Linked DNA regions of Hydrogenophilus thermoluteolus. The main gene of each other region encodes a partner of the protein of the gene in region 2 in a complex. Links are inferred from orthologs where the notes say so. Each region holds a gene or a part of one and is shown on either strand. Other genes may lie near its edges. The genes, in order: HPTL_RS03585 and tldD.

Region 1 (6,703 bases), 1.0 Mb from region 2 along the record:
TTTCACCCACTCCTGTCCATTCGCGGAGACGAAGACGAAGCTGAAGACCGTCGAACCCAGAAGGATCGCTAGGACGAAGATCGACAGTTTCGTTGCTCCCTCCAGCGCCTCGCGCAACATCGCCATCGAGAATCGTTTGCGCAGTGCAGCCACCGCGATCGCACCGATCGCCCCCATCGCGCCCCCTTCGGTGGGCGTCGCGACGCCGATGAAGATCGTGCCCAAGACCAAAAAGATGAGTACGAGCGGCGGGATCATCACGAAAATGACACGATGCGTCATCTGGGAAAGGAAACGGCGGCCCAGCGCGGAGTCGATCGCCGCGAGCACCAGTGCGACGAACGCACCAAACGTGGTGGCCATCACCACTTTCTCGTCGGTTGGCGCGGTGACCGCTTCGCCTTTCCATTGCGTCAAAAGCGCGTCATAGTTCGCGGCGAAGAGGGTAGCGGCGGCCAGCACCCCCAAAAAGGTGAAGAGGAGCGAGCGGTAGCCACTACCCCCGTTGGGCTCATGAAACGTGCGCGCTGATTCCGGTAGTGCAGGGACCCATTTGGGGCGGATGAGCGCAATCGCGATCACGTAAAGGAAATAGACCGCAATCAACCCCAACGCCGGGATCAGCGCGCCTTTGTACATGTCACCGACGCTGCGGCCCAATTGGTCTGCGATTACGATCAGCACCAACGACGGCGGAACGATCTGCGCGAGCGTACCGGACGCCGTGATCACGCCGGAAATGAGCCCACGATGGTACCCATAGCGCAACATCACGGGGAGCGAGATCAACCCCATCGAAATCACCGATGCGGCAACGACCCCGGTCGTTGCGGCAAGCAGCGCCCCGACGACGATCACCGAAATCGCGAGCCCACCGCGGATCGGGCCGAAGACTTGGCCTGCCGTTTCCAGAAGGTCTTCCGCCATTCCGGACCGCTGCAAGATGAGGCCCATCAGGGTGAAGAAGGGGATCGCCAACAGGGTCTCGTTCTGCATGATCCCGAAAACCCGCAGCGGCAACGCGTGAAAGAGGGTTTCCGGAAAAATACCGAAATGAATCCCCAAAAAACCAAAAAGCAGCCCCGCTGACGCGAGCGAAAATGCAACGGGAAAGCCGGAAAGCAGAAAGATGACCAACCCCAGGAACATCAGCTGCGGGAAGTTGGCAGCAAGGAATTCGGCCATGAAGCGCTCCTCAGCCTCGCAAAATGGGTGAATTAGTGGGGGTTCGCTTGCTTCAGCGGGTCGGGGCCGTGACCCAGCAAGAATGCGATGCGCTTGATCAATTCAGAGAAGGCCTGAATGGCCAACAAGCCGTATCCGGCAGGCACCAGCGCATAGAGTGGCCAGCGGATCAAACCGCCCGCGTTCGACGACATTTCCCCCGTGGTATAGGCTTGGACGACGATCGGCCACGCGAAATTCGCCATGAAGTAGCACAGGGGAAAGACGAAGACGACGATGCCGATGGCGTCGATCAAATTGCGCGTCCGGGCACTCAGGCGGTTGGCGACGACGTCGATGCGGACATGGGCGTTTTCCAAAAAGCCGTAACCCAGCCCCAGCATGAAGACTGCAGCGAAGAGGTACCACTGGATCTCCAAAAAGGCGTTGGAGCTGGTATCGAAGAGTTTGCGCACCAATGCGTTCGCGGCGCTGATCGCAGTGGCTGCGAGCGTGAACCAGAAAAAGAGCCGCCCGAGTGAGCGGTTGAGCGTATCGATTACCGCACAGATTCTAAGGAGCGGTTGCATCGTCGTGACGCCTCATCAACAGGGTTGTAATCGGGGGGGTGAAAGAGAAGAACCCCCGCATGTTTCGGGGGTTTTCGATTTTAGAGTTTGACGGAAGCCATGTACTGGTCGAAACTCAGGTCCGCCAGGCGGAACCACGCGTACTGGTCACGCAGGAATTTTTCGAACTCGGTGTAGATTTTCTTCCAATCCGGGTTGGTGTCGTTGAGTTCGGCGTAGACTTCGTTGCGCGCTTTGAACGCTGCGTCCATGACGTCTTTCGGGAAGCGGTGCACCTGCGCCCCGTTTGCGATGAGCTGCTTCAACGCCTGCGGGTTGCGCGCGTCGTACTTCGCTTGCATGGTCACGTGGGCGTGCGACGCCGCAGCACGGATCATCTCTTGGTACTCTTTCGGGAGCGCCGCGAACTTCTCTTTGTTGATGTACAGCGTCAGCTGCGCACCACCTTCCCACCAGCCCGGATAGTAGTAGTGAGGCGCCACTTTGTAGAAACCGAGCTTGAGATCGTCGTACGGGCCAACCCATTCGGTGGCGTCGATCGTTCCCTTTTCGAGCGCTTGGTAGATTTCACCGCCCGGGATACTTTGCGGAACGCCACCGAGTTTTGTCAGTACTCGGCCCGCAAAACCAGAAATGCGGATCTTCAACCCCTTGATGTCGTCAACCGACTTGATCTCTTTGCGGTACCAACCCCCCATCTGCGTGCCGGTATTCCCCATCGGCAGGCTGACGATGTTGTATTTCGCATAGAATTCGTTCATCAGCTGGTTGCCGCCGCCGTCGTACATCCATGCGGTGAGCATCCGCGAGTTGAGGCCAAACGGTACCGCGCAGTCGAACGCGAACGCTTCGTTCTTGCCGAAGAAGTAGTAGGGCGCGGTATGGGCCAATTCGATGGTGCCTTGCTGAACGGCGTCCAACACCCCGAAAGCGGGCACCAGTTCGCCGCCAGCGAAGACCTGGACTTCGAATTTACCGCCGGACATCTGGTTGATGGCGTTCGCGAAGTCTTCCGCCGCGCCGTAGATGGTGTCGAGCGCTTTCGGGAAGCTCGACGCCAACCGCCAACGGATTACTTCTTGTGCATGGATGATCGCAGGCGCCGTGCCGGCAGCCAGAATGCCGGCAAGGCCGGCGCCTTTGAGGAAACGACGACGTTCCATAATCACCTCCTTGGATACGGGTTTGTTATGCGAACTGAACGGTTCAGTTGGCGGCGTTTATGATAACGCAAAAATTATTGACCCGCTATTTGCACTGCAGCAATCGCGGTGCTGCCCAACCGAAAGCGGCGGTCGGGGCGGGCGTCGTCGGCAACGCCGATCAACCCGGCAAAAAGCTCTGGGAGCGTGCCCGAGACCGTGATTTCATGCACCGGATAGGCGATCGCACCGTTTTCGAACCAGAATCCGGCCGCGCCGCGCGAGTATTCGCCGGTAACCGTATTGACCCCATGACCCAAGAGTTCGGTGATCAATAGCCCGTGATCGACCGTGGCCAGAAGCGCAGCGAGCGAATCGTGGGTGGTGGTGGGCAACAGGTTGTGCGCGCCGCCTGCATTACCGGTGCTGACCAACCCGAGTTTGCGCGCGGTGTAGCTGGACAAAAAGCGTCCGACCCATCGGCCCTGGTCGATCACAAGGCGTGGCGCCACGCGCACCCCTTCGGCGTCAAATGGGCAGGAGCCAAAACCTTGGGGCAGCCACGGATCCTCTTGGACCGAAAACCATTCGGGAAAAAGCTGCGTTTCGAACCGTTCCAGCAAAAACGTGGCACGGCGGTAGAGCGCGCCGCCACTTGCCGCGGCGACGAAGTGACTCAAAAGCGACGGCGCCACTTCGGGGCTGAAGACGACCTCATAGCGTCCCGTGGCGAGTTTGCGCGCGTTGCGGCGCTGCAATGTCCGCGTCGCGGCTTCAACACCAATCGCTTCGGGATCGGGCAATTGGTCGGCTACGCGGCGGCTTGCCCAGGCACCGTCGCGCACCAGCGAGCCGTCGTCACTTTGTGCCAGCAATACGCAAGAATAGGAATGGGCTGTTTCGGCGGTGACCCCTGAAAAACCGAGGGTATTCGCGATCGCACTCAGTTCCACTTCGGTGGTGCAGGTGGCTCCTTCGGAATTGACGATCCCCGTTTGCGCCGTTCCGGCCGCTTCGAGGCGCTGGGTAAGCGCGATCAACGTTTCAGGAGTCACCGACCAAGGGTGGTAGCAGCCGAGGTCAGGCGCGGCACTGGGGTCGGCAAGCCATGAAGGATCGGGAAGCCCGGCGGCAGGATCGGGTTCGGTGTGGCGCGCGATCGCCACTGCGGCTTGCACGGTTGCTTCGATCGCGCGCGGAGAAAGGTCACTCGTGGCGGCGTGCCCGGTACGCCCGTCGAGGTAAACGGTCACCGAGAGGGTGCGTTCGCGGTGGTGCTCGATGGTTTCGACTTCGCCGTGGCGTACCGTGATGGAGCGTCCCACTCGTTCCGAAACCCCTGTTTGTGCTGTTGCGCCAAGAAGGCGTGCCCGTTCGGCGGCATGTTCCGCAACGCGTTGGAGTTGCTGTTGCCAGTGCGGCAATGAAGGCAAGCCAGGGTTCATGCGTGATCCTCAGGGAAAATTTGCGATAATTCTATAATGGAACCGCAAGAACTCTCGAAAACCAAGCGCAAAGCGCGCATGCACCAACTGCAAGCGGTAGGGGAAGCGCTGTTGGCGCTGCCGGTGGAGCGGTTGCGCTGGTTGGCGCTCCCGCGCGATCTCGCGCAGGCGCTCGCGGAAGCGAGACGGCTATCTGGTCACTTCGAGGCCTACCGGCGCCAGATGCAGTATGTGGGGCGTCTTCTGCAACCGTACGAACTGGAACCGCTGCAGGCGCTGGTTGCTTCCCTGTGTCCCGGTGGGGCGGTCGATGCGCAGTGTCAACGGGAAGCGGAACGCCTTGCCGCCGAATTTCTTGCCGATGAGTCGGTGGTGGGGGAACTGTTGTCCCGCTTTCCCGAGTTCGACGTGCCCTATTGGCGGCAAATGCGACGCGCTGCGTTGAAAGGCTTGGCGGCAGAACCGCAAGACCTCTTGCCGCGCCGTCGCTTGGTGGCAGCGCTTAGGCACGCGATCGAGGCGACATTGGTACTGACGCTCCCGGAACGGAGCGCAGTGGAGACGGATCACGACGAGGAGACCGACGATGAGTGAACCCGAGGTGGTCATTGGGTTGGTGTCGATCAGCGACCGCGCATCGAGCGGCGCCTACGAAGACAAAGGAATTCCTGCGTTGGAGTCGTGGCTCAACCGCGCGCTCGTTACCCCTTGGCGGGCGGAAAAGAGGCTGATCGCCGATGAGCAGCCGGTGATCGAGGAGACGCTCAGAACGCTAGCCGACACGTGCGGTTGTTGCCTGATTCTGACCACGGGAGGAACGGGTCCTGCACCGCGCGATGTCACGCCCGAGGCGACGCTCGCGGTGGCCGATCGCGTCCTGCCCGGTTTTGGCGAAGAGATGCGGCGCATCAGTCTCAATTTCGTACCTACCGCGATCCTTTCACGCCAAGTGGCGGTCGTGCGCGGAAAAACCTTGATCGTCAATCTGCCTGGCCAACCGAAATCGATCGTGGAAACTCTGGAGGGGCTCCGTCATGAAGACGGCAGTTGGCGGCACAAAGGGATTTTCGCCGCGATTCCCTACTGTATCGACTTGATCGGCGGCCCGTATATTGAAACGGATCCCGACGTGATCCCCGCGTTTCGGCCGAAAAGCGCGCAACGTCCCACAACCAAGAAGGTCTCATAGCCATGAACCCTAGAAGTTCCGTTCGGTTTCATATCGACGACACTCGGATTCGCGACATCCAAGAGTTGGTTCCGCCCATCCATGTGCTGCGGGAATTCCCGGCGACACCGGCTTCGGCGCAAACTACGTTCGAAGCCCGACAGGCGATCCACCGTATTCTCCACGGTGCGGATGAGCGCTTGGTCGTCGTGGTGGGACCCTGTTCGATTCACGATCCGGACGCGGCGATCGAATACGCCACGCGCCTCAAAAAAGAGGCTGAGCGTCTTGCGAACGAGCTGTTGATCGTCATGCGGGTCTATTTCGAAAAACCCCGAACCACTGTGGGCTGGAAGGGGTTGATCAACGATCCGTACTTGGACGGTACCTATTGCATCAATGATGGCATTCGCATCGCGCGCAAACTCCTCTGCGAGATCACGGAGATGGGGCTCCCGGCTGGAACCGAATTCCTCGACATGATCACGCCGCAATACATCGCCGACTTGATCGCGTGGGGGGCAATCGGTGCCCGCACCACGGAAAGCCAAGTCCATCGTGAATTGGCCTCTGGGCTCTCCTGCCCGGTGGGTTTCAAGAACGGTACCGACGGCAACGTCAAGATCGCAATCGACGCGATCAAAGCGGCGCAGGCACCGCACCACTTCCTTTCGGTGACCAAGGCGGGCCATTCGGCGATCGTGAGTACCGCGGGGAACGAAGATTGTCATATTATTTTACGCGGCGGCAAAGCGCCTAACTACGACGCGGCAAGCGTGCAAGCGGCGTGCCAGGAGATGGCGAACGCCGGTTTGCCGGCGCGTATCATGGTCGATTGTTCCCATGGGAACAGCCGGAAAGATCACCGTCGTCAAGCAGAAGTGGCGCAAGCGGTAATGGATCAACTGGCGCAAGGGGAGGAGCGCATCATCGGCGTGATGATCGAATCCCACCTCAAAGAGGGGCGCCAGGATCTGATTCCGGGGCAACCGCTCGAATACGGCAAAAGCATCACGGATGCCTGCATCGGTTGGGAAGATACCGTCCATATCCTGGACGGTTTGGCGCATGCCGTGCAGTTGCGACGGGCGGTGCTGGCGCAACGCGGCGACTGACCGGTAGCCGCCCCGTCAGCGGGATTTCGGGGCGTCGAGCCGCTTCTGCCACAAGACATCCGGGGTACCGCTTCGCGCG
Region 2 (6,695 bases):
TCACCCTTGCGGCAGCTCGCGAACTCCCGCTCCGTTTCTGGTCGATTTTGGCTTTAGCGGCGATCCTTGCGCTCGCCCGCTTTTCCGAGGCGTTTCTCCTTCTGCGCGCCGAAAACTTGGGTCTGGCTGCCACCTGGACACCGTTGGTGCTGATCGCGATGAACCTCGTCTATGCCGTGAGCGCTTATCCTTTCGGCAAAGGATTCGATAGCGGGCAGCGTCGGGCCCTTCTGCTCTGGGGCATTGGCTTCTTGATTGTCGCCGATCTTCTCCTTGCGCTCGCCGACCACTTTTGGTTCGTCTACGTTGGCGCGATGTTCTGGGGCTTACACATGGGCGCCACGCAAGGCCTCCTCTCCGCCTGGGTTGCCGAAAACGCGCCGCACCACCTGCGCGGCACCGCTTTTGGTCTGTTCAACCTGATCAGCGGCGTGGCCCTCCTCGGTGCCAGTACACTCGCCGGAGGGCTTTGGTCTGGAATCGGCCCCAAGGCAACGTTTCTCAGTGGGGCAGCCTTCGCAACCATTGCCGCGATCGGCCTGATCGCGAGCCGAGCGTGGCAAAACCGTTGACGAGACGCCAAAAGCCGACTACTGCGATTGCGGCAGCAGTTCCACCTCCCCGCGAACCCGCACCGTCACGGTTTCCAACTCGCCCGTGATCGGAACCGGCGCGGCTTCGCGTGCGGCCAGAAACGCAACGCCTCGCGGCACGCCCGGCTGCGCGGTCGGATAATCGAGGTCGATGCGAACGAGCCGATAGCCCGAAAAACCCAACGTTTGCGTCACCTGCTCGGCTCGATGCCGGAACGCATGCAATGCTTGTGCCACCAACGTATCGAGCGTTTTTCGCCGTTGCGCTTCCGAAACGGTTCCGGTAAGCGCTACCAACAGCAATCCCTCTTGTTGAAGCGCCCCCACCAAACGCCCCAGCGCTGAATTGTCGTCGCTCACCAACCGAAGCTGCTGCTGCACCACCCACCTCCGAAAGGCGCCTTCCCGGTCCCGCAGCGCTTCGGTATGGTAGCCGGTCGTGTACGCTTCGATGCCCGGAACCCGGTTTGCCCGCTTCAACGCCGCATCGATCTGGCGATTCACCCGATCGGCGAGCTCGGCGGGGTCTTGCCCTTCTGCCTGCGCGCGCAAAAGCGCCACCGTGCGATCGTGCGCTACCTCGGCCGAAACTGCTTCGGCAAACGCCACCCGATGCAGCCGTTCCGTTTCGGCAAAGATGGGTTGCGCAAACAGCAGCGACGCCGCTAGGAGCACGCTGCCCGTGGCATTGCGCAGAGAATTTCGCTTCGTCATTGCGCCACCACCTGTTTCAACACCGCCTGCTGGAAAGGACGGAACCACGCCGCTGCGGTGAGTGCCGCGCGCCGCGCCACACGTGCGGGAAACGCATCGCGGGTATAGAGCGTAGCCACCAGATTGGTCGCTTGGTAGAGCGGCCAGGTGGCGCGGCGGTGCGTTCGCTCATAGGTCAAGAGATGGCGCTGCGCATGCAGCGGCGCGCCCGCGGCCAGCGCAGAGGCGAGCGCTTCGGTGAGCCGCACCGCGCTCGCCAGCCCGAAATTGAATCCGTGGGCCGTGACCGGGTGCATTCCCACCGCGGCGTCGCCGATCAACGCCACCCGCCGCGCCACGAAATCGTGCGCATAGACCGCAACGAGCGGGTAAGCGAAGCGTTCGCTCACCACCGTCATCCGCCCCAACCGTCCGTCGAAGCGACGCGTGAGCTCATCTGCCAACGCGGCATCCGAAAGCGCCATGAGCCGCGCGATCTCCGCGTGCGCCATCGTGACCACGATCCCGCTCACGTTGTGGTTGAGCGGCAACAGCGCCAATGTCTGGCCACCGTAGCCGAACCACTCCCATGCCACGTGCCCGTGCGGCGCGTCGTGCGTCATGCGCACGAGCATCATCGTCCGCTGGAAGTCGAGTCGGCTGGCACCGATCCCCACCTGCGCCCGCACCCGCGAAAAACGGGTATCGGCGGCAACGAGCAACGACGCTCGGAACGTCCTGCCGTCTTCCAGCGTGAGCGACACCTCGCGGTCACCCCGCACCACCGACGCGACCCGCGCCCCAGTGATCAGCGTCGCAGCACCGCGCTCGGTCACCGTCTCGTACAACGCGCGACGGATCCAGTGGTTAGGAACCAACAGACCGATTGCATCGGTTCCCGCGTCGGCTGCGCGAAAACGCAACGCCAGGAGCGACGGGCCGTCGAAGACCTGCGCATCTTTGAGCGGCGACACCTCCGCTTCCGGAATATGCGACCAGACCCCCAAGCGTTCGAGCGTGGCGCGCGACGCGTAGGTGAGCGCGATCTCTCGGCCATCCGGTGCGGGATCAGCGAGCTGCGCTTCCGGTTGCTGATCGAAAAGCGCAACGCGCAATCCCAATGGTGCCGCCGCCAACGCAAACGCCAATCCTGCTGGACCAGCGCCCACCACCGCAATGTCGTACTGGTTCATCGCATGCTCCTTCGTGCTTCGCCTTTACGCACCTCCGGTCCCACCCACGGTGATCCGCTCGATCCGAAGCGTCGGCTGCCCCACCCCTACGGGGACGCTCTGCCCCTCTTTACCGCAGGTGCCAATTCCCGGGTCCAACGCCCAGTCGTTCGCGATCATCGTCACCTGCCGCATCACTTCCGGCCCATCGCCGATCAGCGTCGCTCCCTTCACCGGATATTGGATCTTGCCGTTCTCCACCCAGTAGGCTTCGCTCATCTCGAAGACGAACTTACCGGAGGTGATATCGACCTGCCCGCCGCCGAACTGCACCGCGTAAATGCCGCGATCGAGGCTTGCCACCACCTCTTCCGGCGCGTATGGGCCGGGGCGCAGGTAGGTATTGGTCATGCGCGGTAGCGTCAAATGGGCGTAGGATTCGCGCCGTCCGTTACCAGTAGGACGCATCCCCATCAAGCGCGCGTTCAGCCGGTCGTGGAGGTACCCGACGAGCACCCCATCTTCGATCAACACCGTCTCGCCGGTGGGAGTGCCTTCGTCATCGACGGTGAGCGAGCCGCGCCGTTCGGGCATCGCCCCGTTGTCCACCACCGTCACCCCTTTCGCCGCGACAGTTTCACCAAGCTGTCCGCTGTATGCAGAGACCCCTTTGCGGTTGAAATCGCCTTCGAGCCCGTGACCCACCGCTTCGTGCAGCAGCACCCCCGGCCAACCCGATCCCAGCACCACCGTCATCTCGCCCGCCGGTGCGGGACGCGCTTCGAGATTGACCTGCGCCTGGCGCACCGCCTGTTCGGCCAAGCGGTCGAGCACCGCGTCGTCGAAACGTTCGAGCCCATAGCGCCCGCCGATCCCGGCGGACCCCACTTCGCGCCGTCCGTTGTCGTGCGCGATCACGGTGAGCGACAAGCGCACGAGCGGCCGAATGTCGTACGCAAGCGTCCCATCGAGCCGCGCAACGATCACCGCTTCCCACACCGCAACGAGATGCGCCATCACCTGATCGAGTCTCGATTCCAACGCCCGTGCTTTGGCTTCCAAGCGCTGCAACAGCGCCACTTTGTCGGTAGCGGCCAAGGTGTGAACCGGATCGACCGCCGGGTATTGCGGCGTAACGGCCGCTACCCGCGCAAGCGGCACCGCAGTGACACCCGCCTGCCCCTGCGCGGCAATCGCCCGGACGGTTCGCGCCGCGTCACGCACTGCGTCCGGCTCAAGGACATCGGTGTAGGCGAGCGCCTGTTTTTCGCCATGGATCGCCCGGGCGCCGACCCCTGCGTCGATCGAAAAGCTTCCCGCTTTGACGATCCCCTCTTCCAGTGACCACGACTCCGCATGGCGATATTGAAAATAGAGGTCGGCATCATCGACCGCGTGGCTGGCGATCTCCTGCAATACCCGCGAAACGGCGTGCGCGTCCCACCCCAGTGGCGCCCACAGATGGCGCTCGGCCAGATTCCAACGCTCGATGTTCGTGTTCTCTTGACTCACTGCGCAATTCCCCTTTGCCGACATTGCCCCCACAAGGGTGCTATCATTTTTCCATGACTGCTCATTCTAACAACGCAACGACCCATCCCGCGCTCTCCGCCCTTCGCCCCCCGGCATGGCTTGGCGCAGAGGCGGGCGAACGCCTCGTCGAGCGGCTGGAGTATCTACGCCATACGCCCGCGCGCATCGTCTGGGTAGGAGAAGGCACCGCATGGGCCGATTCGCTCGCCACGCGCTACCCCAACGCCGCGTGCTGTGGCTATCGGCCCGACGAAACCCCCGCCGGTAGCGCCCCGCTTTCCCCCTCAGACGCGGCTTGCGATGACTCGTTCCTTGCACGACTGAAAAAACGGTTCGCAAAAGACAAGCGGAAAAGCGCCACCGTCTCTTTTCGCACTGCCGACCCGTTGCACCTGCCCGAAGAACCGGGCGGGATCGACCTTTTTTTCAGCAACTTGTTGCTCTACCGCGCCGCTGACCCCACACAACTTCTGGCCGCATGGCAACCCCTACTCGCCGAGGATGCACCGCTTTTTTTCGCGACGTTGGGTCCCGACACCCTGAAAGAACTCAAAGCGGCATTGGCTTGCGACTCAGCTCCGCCATGGCCACCGTTTTTGGACATGCACGACCTGGGGGACATCCTGGTACGGTTGCGCTACGCCGAACCGGTGATGGACATGCAAATGCTCACGGTGCGTTACGAACGTCCCGAAACGCTCCGCACCGATTGGGGCCCGTGGCTGGGGCTTGACGCAGCTGAGCGCATCAACGCGATCCCTTTTCCGTTTACCTTGACCGTGGAGCTCGTCTTCGGGCACGCATGGCGCGTCACCCGTCTAGCGCAACCGCAGCAAGACCCCCGGGCGCCGCGCCCCATCGTCTGGCAACCTCGCCCCGGAAAACCTCAGGAACCTACGACACCGCAATGACCACGCCGATCTGGATTTTCGACCTCGACAACACGCTGCACCACGCCAGCGCCGCGATCTTTCCCCACCTCAACCGCCAGATGACCGCCTATTTGATGCGCCACCTGGCGCTCGACGAAACGGAAGCGAACGCGCTTCGGGTGCGCTATTGGCGCGCCTACGGCGCGACGCTCGTCGGGCTGATTCGCCACCACCGCATCAACCCGCGCCATTTCCTGCGCGAAACCCACCGCTTCGACAATCTGGCCGCGCACATTCACGCCCCGAAGCGGCTGGCGGCGACGCTGGCGAAATTGCCCGGCGCCAAAGTCCTTTTCACCAACGGACCCCGCGAATACGCGCGCGCCATTGTCGAACACCTGGGGATTCACCGCCACTTCGTTCGCCTCTTCGCGATCGAAGATCTCGATTACAACCCCAAACCGCGCCGCCGCGCCTATGCTACGGTACTCCATGCGATGAAAGTCGCGCCTTCGCGCTGCATCCTCATCGAAGACAGCGCCGAAAATCTCGCACCGGCGAAGCAACTGGGCATGACCACCGTTTGGGTCACCCGCGCGCGCGGCTTACCGCCCTACGTCGACTGGAAGATCGCTACCGTCACCGACCTTCCGAAAGTGCTGGGGCGGTGGGGCGCTCGGTCATCGCACCCCCGATTGTTCCTTCGCTGACTGTTCCCTCGTCGCCGGGCTCGCCCCTGGCAATGCGACGAGCACAGTCAGCCGCAGCGCCCGCTCAAGCCCCTTCCCGCAGCCACTCGGCCACTTCCAGCGCAAAGTAGGTGAGTACCGCGTCAGCGCCGGCCCGCTTGAACCCCAAGAGCGCTTCAAGCACACACGCGCGGCGCTCCAACCACCCGTTCTGCGCCGCAGCAACCAGCATCGCGTACTCGCCGCTCACCTGGTAGGCGAACGTTGGTACGCCAAAGGTCTCTTTCACGCGTCGCACGATATCGAGGTAGGGCATCCCGGGCTTGACCATCACCATGTCCGCCCCCTCTTCGAGGTCGAGCGCCACTTCGCGCAGCGCTTCGTCGGAATTGGCGGGGTCCATTTGGTAGGTATATTTGTTTCCTTTGCCCAGATTCGCCGCCGAACCCACCGCGTCACGGAATGGGCCGTAGAAGCTGGACGCGTATTTCGCCGCGTAGGAAAGGATCCGCACCTGGCTATGCCCAGCAGCGTCGAGCGCTTGCCGGATCGCACCGATACGCCCGTCCATCATGTCCGAAGGCGCCACCACGTCGGCCCCAGCTGCGGCATGGCAAAGCGCCTGTTTGGTGAGCGCCGCAACCGTCTCGTCGTTCAACACGTAGCCGGTGGGGTCATTGCGCGCAATCAAACCATCTTGCCCGTGCGCGGTGTAGGGGTCGAGCGCTACGTCGGTGATCACCCCAAGCTCCGGCGCTGCGCGCTTAAGCGCCGCGACCACCCGGGGCACCAACCCGTCGGGGTTCCACGCCTCTTCCGCCCCCCAACTCTTCTTCTCAGGCGGCACCACTGGAAAGAGCGCGATCGCGGGAATACCCAGCTTCGCCGCTTTCTCCGCCAACGGCAACAAACGGTCGAGCGTCACCCGCTCCACCCCCGGCATCGACGCCACCGCTTCGCTACGATCCTTCCCTTCCAACACGAAAACGGGCCAGATCAGATCATCGACGGTGAGCGTGTGCTCACGCATCAAGCGGCGTGAAAAATCGTCGCGCCGCATCCGCCGCATCCGCACCGCGGGAAACGCCCCCATGGGAACAACCATCGCACGGCTCCTTGTAATGGTCCTCGATATTCCGATTA

Evidence for each region.
Region 1: the proteins of tldD (region 2) and HPTL_RS03585 are in contact, whole or in part, in a solved structure (PDB 5NJ9), measured with the Escherichia coli proteins. The link is inferred for Hydrogenophilus thermoluteolus from one-to-one orthologs.

What each region holds. Positions count from the first base shown.
Region 1 is NZ_AP018558.1:736,279-742,981, forward strand. Bases 2,167-5,041 are described here. They hold HPTL_RS03585 (metallopeptidase TldD-related protein), read right to left. Parts: upstream 4,342-5,041; coding sequence 2,992-4,341; downstream 2,167-2,991. Other genes in these bases: HPTL_RS03580 (TRAP transporter substrate-binding protein), read right to left, coding at 2,167-2,917; yjgA (ribosome biogenesis factor YjgA), read left to right, coding at 4,378-4,935; mog (molybdopterin adenylyltransferase), read left to right, coding at 4,928-5,041. In the rest of the region: HPTL_RS03570 (TRAP transporter large permease), read right to left, coding at 1-1,185; HPTL_RS03575 (TRAP transporter small permease subunit), read right to left, coding at 1,218-1,754; more of HPTL_RS03580, read right to left, coding at 1,835-2,166; more of mog, read left to right, coding at 5,042-5,530; 3-deoxy-7-phosphoheptulonate synthase AroG, read left to right, coding at 5,533-6,624; HPTL_RS03605 (cob(I)yrinic acid a,c-diamide adenosyltransferase), read right to left, coding at 6,640-6,703.
Region 2 is NZ_AP018558.1:1,749,764-1,756,458, forward strand. The notes cover bases 1,750-4,616. They hold tldD (metalloprotease TldD), read right to left. Parts: upstream 3,995-4,616; coding sequence 2,504-3,994; downstream 1,750-2,503. Other genes in these bases: ubiM (5-demethoxyubiquinol-8 5-hydroxylase UbiM), read right to left, coding at 1,750-2,479; HPTL_RS08550 (class I SAM-dependent methyltransferase), read left to right, coding at 4,024-4,616. In the rest of the region: HPTL_RS08530 (MFS transporter), read left to right, coding at 1-572; HPTL_RS08535 (SIMPL domain-containing protein), read right to left, coding at 591-1,307; more of ubiM, read right to left, coding at 1,304-1,749; more of HPTL_RS08550, read left to right, coding at 4,617-4,902; HPTL_RS08555 (pyrimidine 5'-nucleotidase), read left to right, coding at 4,899-5,573; hemB (porphobilinogen synthase), read right to left, coding at 5,638-6,657. UniProt on the Escherichia coli protein: Metalloprotease involved in CcdA degradation. Suppresses the inhibitory activity of the carbon storage regulator (CsrA).